DNA from 2 places in the Butyrivibrio sp. WCD2001 genome. Region 2 is predicted to be linked to the other one. Evidence: riboswitches for the same ligand, from Rfam matches in the RefSeq annotation. Region 2 holds a riboswitch; the other holds the start of a gene.
The links. Region 2 has a riboswitch for cyclic di-GMP ahead of G630_RS0110065 (Cna B-type domain-containing protein). Riboswitches for the same ligand answer to the same signal wherever they lie in the genome.

Region 1 (3,153 bases), on a different contig from region 2:
ATATGATAGCTTTTCCGATTGATCCTGCAGTATTTGAGCTGTTACGCACAATCGGTGCAAGAGATTCCGACTTAATCATTGTATCCCAGAGTCCGCTTCCCTTGGGATTACGAACTTTTCCGGTACCATTACTCTTAATTGTATTCTCTTCAAGAGATACTGCACCTGTGGTGCCATCAGTATATTCAAAGGTTATAACATTTGATTCACTGTCAAATGTTCCGACAGATTTAATATTTCCGGAGTTTTTCTGTTCATTTAAGACATTCTGAACTGCTGTCTTTTTTACTTCGATGGTGGCATTTGGATTAAGAGTTTCCGTTACCTCTTCGATGGCATTATCCGCTGCTGTCATCTCTTCTCTATTTTCAGCGGACATTACGGAAACAACATCAATATCAACTGTGTCAGAGGTTATCTCCTCTGATCCCACATATGCCTTTACATAATAGCTGTAACGACCGTTATTACCTGATACAAACCTTTTGTAAGCAGAGTAAATCTGGTCTCCCTTCATATCATCGCCGCTATCTTTATAAACTCCGTCATCCTCCATCGCTTTTACAAAGTTGCCATTGGAGTCATAGAGTTCAACTTTATCTACATTTACAGCGACTGTGGCATATAAATATACCGTATTGTCTGTGGTTCCTGCTACAACACTATTACTTGAAGCAGTCAGGGTTACAAGGCCTGAATTCTTTGATGCGGAACCTATGGTTGACTCTGATGATCCACCTGAGTTACCGGACTCACCTGAGCCATTTGTGCCATTTGTATTATTTGTATTATTTGCATCCTTGGAATCCTTTGAATCCTTGGAATCTTTGCCGTTTTGTGTTGCACCGTTTACCTTAACAAGTAAAGATGCGCTTTTCTTACTTCCGTCATTAGCTGTTGCTGTTATTGTTGCAGTTCCTTCTGCTTTGGCAACAATAAGTCCTGATTCTGAAACTGATGCAACAGACTCATCTGAACTCTTAAAGCTTACTGTTTTAATAGAAGCATCCAAGGGTTCTACTTTTGCTGTTACCTGATAATTCTGTCCCGCATTAAGTTCTATCTGCTGGTCCCCAATGGATACAGTGCTTACGGGTGAACCTACATAAATAGTACATTTTGCACTTTTCTTTGTGCCCTTTATTGTAGCTGTAATAACTGTTTTTCCCTTTTTAACAGCCTTTACGTTGCCCTTGCTGTCAACGGTTGCTACCTTTGGGTTTTTACTCTTAAATACAACTGACTTCTTTTTAGAAGATGTTGTTGCCTTAAGCTTTACTTTTTTGCCCTTCTTAAGGGTGTACTGGGAATAATTGAGGGTAATTGATTTTTCCCCCGAAGATGCCTTCTTTGCCATTACTGACATAGAAGTCGGCGAAACGCCGGAAAAGACAATTAACATTGTCAAAGCAATAGCGAGAATTGATTTGATTCGATTCATAATGAACAAATCCCCTTTCTAAAAAACCTTCGCTTCGCAAAGCTAAGGTTCTCAGAAAGTGCAACTGGCTGACTTCTTAATGAAAGTCCCTATAGCTTTGCGTCCTATGGTCACCCATAGTTTGCCGAAATATGTTTTGTCGCAGAACAAAAAACAGTAACTGTAGTCTATTCTCCGATTTAGTTTCCGTCAATCAGACTAATTCTAAAATATTTATAAACGAATTGCTTTATATTCAAAATTTAATAATTCCCTTAAACTCTTCTATTTTCCTGATATTTCTCTTTGTATCAGCAAATTTAGTTTCCGCACACCTGACATAGAATATTCTTTTTATCGTTGATATCTATTTTTATAAAGGTTAAAGTTAACAAAAGCGACTTCTCACGTTTCCCAAAATCGGCCCTCAAAAGAAAAACTATCCCCATCGTATATAATAGAAAAACCGCTCAAACGAGCGGTTACTTCTTAGCAAGAACATGTATTGTATCCAGTGTCTGTGTGCATTTGTCCTCAAAGTCATCATCCTCTGCCCTTGAGAAGACGATTGTGAAGACCTTGTTTTTGGATAGAACTATTGCGGTAGCCTGGTGGATTGTCTGCGTGTTCTCCGGGGTAAAAGATGTCCTTATCATATATCCCGGGAAGCCGTCATACTCCATATTTTCAAAGGATTCCAGAGTGAAGCCGATGTTTTCTCCGTAGAGACTTTCGTAGTTTTCCTTTTGAATAGTCTCATACATCTCTGCGGTGAGTTCATCATACCTATACTCGATGTTGGTAGCATCCTCGGATTCCCCTGCTGCCCTCTGAGCATTGGTAAGAATCTTCTTTTCCGGAAGAACCGAAACCTCGTAAGTAATGTTTGCGGATTCCAGCGGATAGTGCTCATTTACAAATACTCCGGGTTCATCTGAGGCCTTAAATCCCATAGGCACGAAAAACGTACAGGCAAGTGCTTCCGGAAGCTTTGACATACCTCCGACCTTGGATTCATCACCTGATCCGGAAGAATTCTCAGAATCCGCATCCTTAATCATGTCATCCAGAACCGCGCCCGCACCTGCCGAAGCCAGCGTGCTAATCCTGCTGTTCCCAAGCGTGAATACCGTAAGTATGAAGATAATTGATAAAAATCTTTTTCTCAAATGTCTCTCCTATATATCTATAGAAATAATCTTTCTGTAATCAGCTATCCTCTTGTCTGTCTTCTCATTTTCGCGATAGTTCAAACACATCAAACCAATATCGCTCATTCAAATAGCTGCCAATGTTCTTATTTTCGATTCCGGCAGGTGATTCCTTCCAGTCCTTCAGAATGTCCTCTCGGGAATTAAAGCTTCCAATGAAAAGCACTCTCCTTCCACTGTCCACAAGCTCCTGAACTTCCGGGTATTCACTTATAACCTGTATCCCCGGTAAAGTACTCTCAAGAATGCTATCCGTTATCGCTCCGTATAGATAAACCTGTACCGGAAGCTCTTTTCCCGCATCTCCCACTATGTCACAGTATCCATTCGCATAGTACATTGAAAGAGCCGCTACCTGTTCAAAATTACAGATTAGTATCGGCTTCTCCGAAAGCGAGTCTTCATCGGTGTCTTCAGAACCGTTGCCTTCATATATATCCTTCCAGAACTGCTCCGTCTGTACCATATTAACACGTTTATAGAGCTCATTTCCACGGAAAGCCCAAAAGTCTCTGATACAGA
Region 2 (3,153 bases):
TGGAAGATGTACCTGAAGCTTCGGAAGTTTCACTATCAGCAGCTGTTTCATTAGCTGCATCTTCCGCTGCCGTTGCAGAACTGTTTTCAGAAGAATCGCTCGTTTTCTTCTCCGTCAGCTCGACAGACTTGCCTTCTTCGATGGCCTTGTCGATCATTTCATCAGTGATGTCTTTTTCAACAATGTTTACCGAAGCTACTTTCTTATCCTGATAAGTAACCTCCTTAAAGAAATATCCATCTATCTTTTCAGTCTCTTCCGCCTTGGAGAGATCAAGATTTTCTGTAAGCTCAAGTTTCTGGTCTTCCTTGATATGCTCGCCTGCAGAATTTACATAAACTGCGGTAACAGCAACATCATCGATTATTACCTTTGATCTCTTGCCTTCGATCTCTGCCACCTCCTCTTCGGATTTAAGATAGGTGATTACAAGCTTAGCATCGGAAGTGACATCATAGGTATTTCCGCTTTCATCGGTAGCTTCGTAATACTTAAATCCGCTTTCTTCGCCTTCGGATTCAAGTCTTTTAACAGTAATTCCGGTTACAGGCACGTCATCAAGGGCTGCACCTACATAGGTGTAACCCTCTATTTCACGCACATCGCTGCTTCCTGCTGTAAGATCAAGTCCCTCTGAGAGGTTCATCTCTCTTTCATCAGCTACAGCATTTCCTTCCTCATCCTTAATAAGTTCGCCTGCTTCGTCAATATAAGAAACTGTGAGTCTGACATCTGCTGAAAGTTCTATACTATCAGGTGCTTCCTCTGCAAGCTCCTGTGTTGTTTCTTCGGTTGTCTCTTCAGCATTTTCGTCTTCTATAGTCTCTTCAGAGCCTTCCTCTATACTTTCATCATTTCCCTCTTCTCCTGAAGTCTCCTCATTTTCCACAATTTCCTCAGAGCTCTGTTCGGAATATTCCTCAGCTTCTCCGGCATCAGCAACATATTCTTCCTGATTTTCTGCGGACTCCTCGCCGCTGCCTTCTTCGGTATATTCCTCCTCAAAAGATTCCTCAGATGACTCCTCGAAGGATTCTTCTGCAATCTCTTCACCGGACTCCTCACCGGATTCTTCCTCAGAGCTCTCCTCTGCGGATTCCTCTTCACCGCCCTCAGGACTACCCAGAGCTTCGGGATTAAGGACCATACCAACTTCCTCAGCTCCCTCTTCGGTAACAGCTGAAGCCGCCTTATTCATGGCATATAAAGTAACGGTAGTAATCAGAAGACCGACAACCAGCATTACTGAAAGCCACCTTCTTAAAAAGTCGTGCCTTTTAGCATAGTTTTCTACTGTATTTTTTCGGAAATACCGCTTTGCCATAAATATCCCTCAAAAAAGAACGCCCTGTTTGAAGCTTCTCAAACAGGGCAAATCATCACTGCGAATTTAACCGCGCTCCTAAAATAAAAGCGCAGGCAGCTGGCTGTCTGAAAAGCCTCAGACCCTGTAGCTTTGCGTCACTACCTCACGATAGCTTTGCCCTGAATTCCATCCATATTAAACTACGGACTAAAAAGTCAACCTGTTTGGAAAACTTTTCAATCATAATTGAAACACATTTTCACGCGTTTCGCTTATTTTATGATATTATATTTGATTTAAAAAATCAACACTAAATGTCATTTTTTAAATGTTTTTTTCATATTTTTCCATTTTTATGATCACTTCTCTATCTTGTACTTTACCCTTACAAGCCAGTATTTACAAGGATTTACATACTTTTTTCCCAAAGAATTTATGCTTGTTTATAAAGTTTATTCTAGGTTAATCATTCTTTCAAAATGTACGAAATTTGAAAGTTTTTGGGCATAAAAAAACCGCTCCCAAATCATTGGGAACGGTTCGTAATAGTTATGCTATCTTCTGCTTAGCGATCTCTGTAAGAGTCTTGAATCCTTCAGGATCATTTACAGCCATCTCAGCAAGCATCTTGCGGTTGATCTCAACCTCTGCAAGCTTGAGGCCGTGCATAAGGTTTGAATAAGACATTCCGTTAAGACGAGCTGCAGCGTTGATACGTGTGATCCAAAGAGATCTCATATCTCTCTTCTTCTGCTTACGACCAGCGAATGCTGATGTAAGTGCTCTCATAACTGACTGCTTAGCAACTCTGTACTGTTTTGATCTAGCGCCTCTATAGCCCTTAGCGAGCTTTAAAACTCTCTTATGCTTCTTCTTGGCATTCATGCCACCTTTAATTCTTGCCATTTCGTTTTCCTCCTAAATTAATTTCGAATAACCGGTACTGCTCTTATACGATAATACTTAAGATTAAACGTAAGGCAGAATCTTCTTCATTGTCTTTACATTGGTAGCGTCAACTACTGCTGCCTGTCTGAGATTTCTCTTTCTCTTTGTAGACTTCTTTGTAAGAATGTGACGCTTGTACGCCTTGTTACGGATCAGCTTACCTGTGCCTGTTACCTTGAAACGCTTGGCAGCAGATCTGTTTGTTTTCATCTTGTGCTGCATAACTAAATCCTCCTATGCTTGTAAATTATTTCATTATCCGTCCGAAAGGACAGTGTAATCATCCAATAATCAAGCTGAATAATTACTTATATATGTAACTTGCCTTATGAGCAAGAGACATTACTTCTTCTCGGTAAGGAACATGGTCATAGAACGTCCCTCAACCTTAGGCTGCTTATCAATCACAGCGATATCAGCAAGAGCCTCAGCAAAATCTGTAAGAATATGCACACTTGCTCCCATGTGAGCCATCTCACGTCCTCTGAATCTCAAAGTAACTTTAACTCTGTTACCCTTCTCGAGGAACTTCTTAGCAGCGTTAACCTTTGTATTAAGGTCGTTAGTGTCGATATTGGGTGAAAGTCTTATCTCCTTAATCTCGACATTTTTCTGCTTCTTACGTGCTTCCTTCTCTTTGCGAAGCTGCTCATACTTGAATTTACCGTAATCAACAATACGGCAAACCGGCGGCTTAGCATTGGGTGCTATCTTAACCAGATCAACTCCGGCCTCATCAGCAAGCTTTCTGGCATCCTGAATTGACATAACGCCAAGCTGCTCATTGTCTACCCCAATAACACGAACTTCTTTGTCTCTGATCTGTTCATTGATGAATAAATCGTTATTGCTAATAGCTTTGTACCTCCAAAACTTGTATAAAAAAAGTGGACTCACAA

Region 1: linked by a shared signal. The riboswitch ahead of G630_RS23640 (Ig-like domain-containing protein) and the one ahead of G630_RS0110065 (Cna B-type domain-containing protein) in region 2 are both predicted to bind cyclic di-GMP.

The regions. Positions count from the first base shown of each region.
Region 1 covers NZ_AUJZ01000012.1:101,880-105,032, reverse strand. Annotated here, with positions in the region: gene G630_RS23640 (Ig-like domain-containing protein) at 1-1,441, opposite strand, end outside; cyclic di-GMP riboswitch class I at 1,498-1,577, opposite strand; gene G630_RS0111705 (hypothetical protein) at 1,903-2,589, opposite strand; gene G630_RS0111700 (hypothetical protein) at 2,654-3,153, opposite strand, start outside.
Region 2 covers NZ_AUJZ01000009.1:57,650-60,802, reverse strand. Annotated here, with positions in the region: gene G630_RS0110065 (Cna B-type domain-containing protein) at 1-1,324, opposite strand, end outside; cyclic di-GMP riboswitch class I at 1,416-1,495, opposite strand; gene rplT (50S ribosomal protein L20) at 1,856-2,212, opposite strand; gene rpmI (50S ribosomal protein L35) at 2,276-2,476, opposite strand; gene infC (translation initiation factor IF-3) at 2,597-3,109, opposite strand.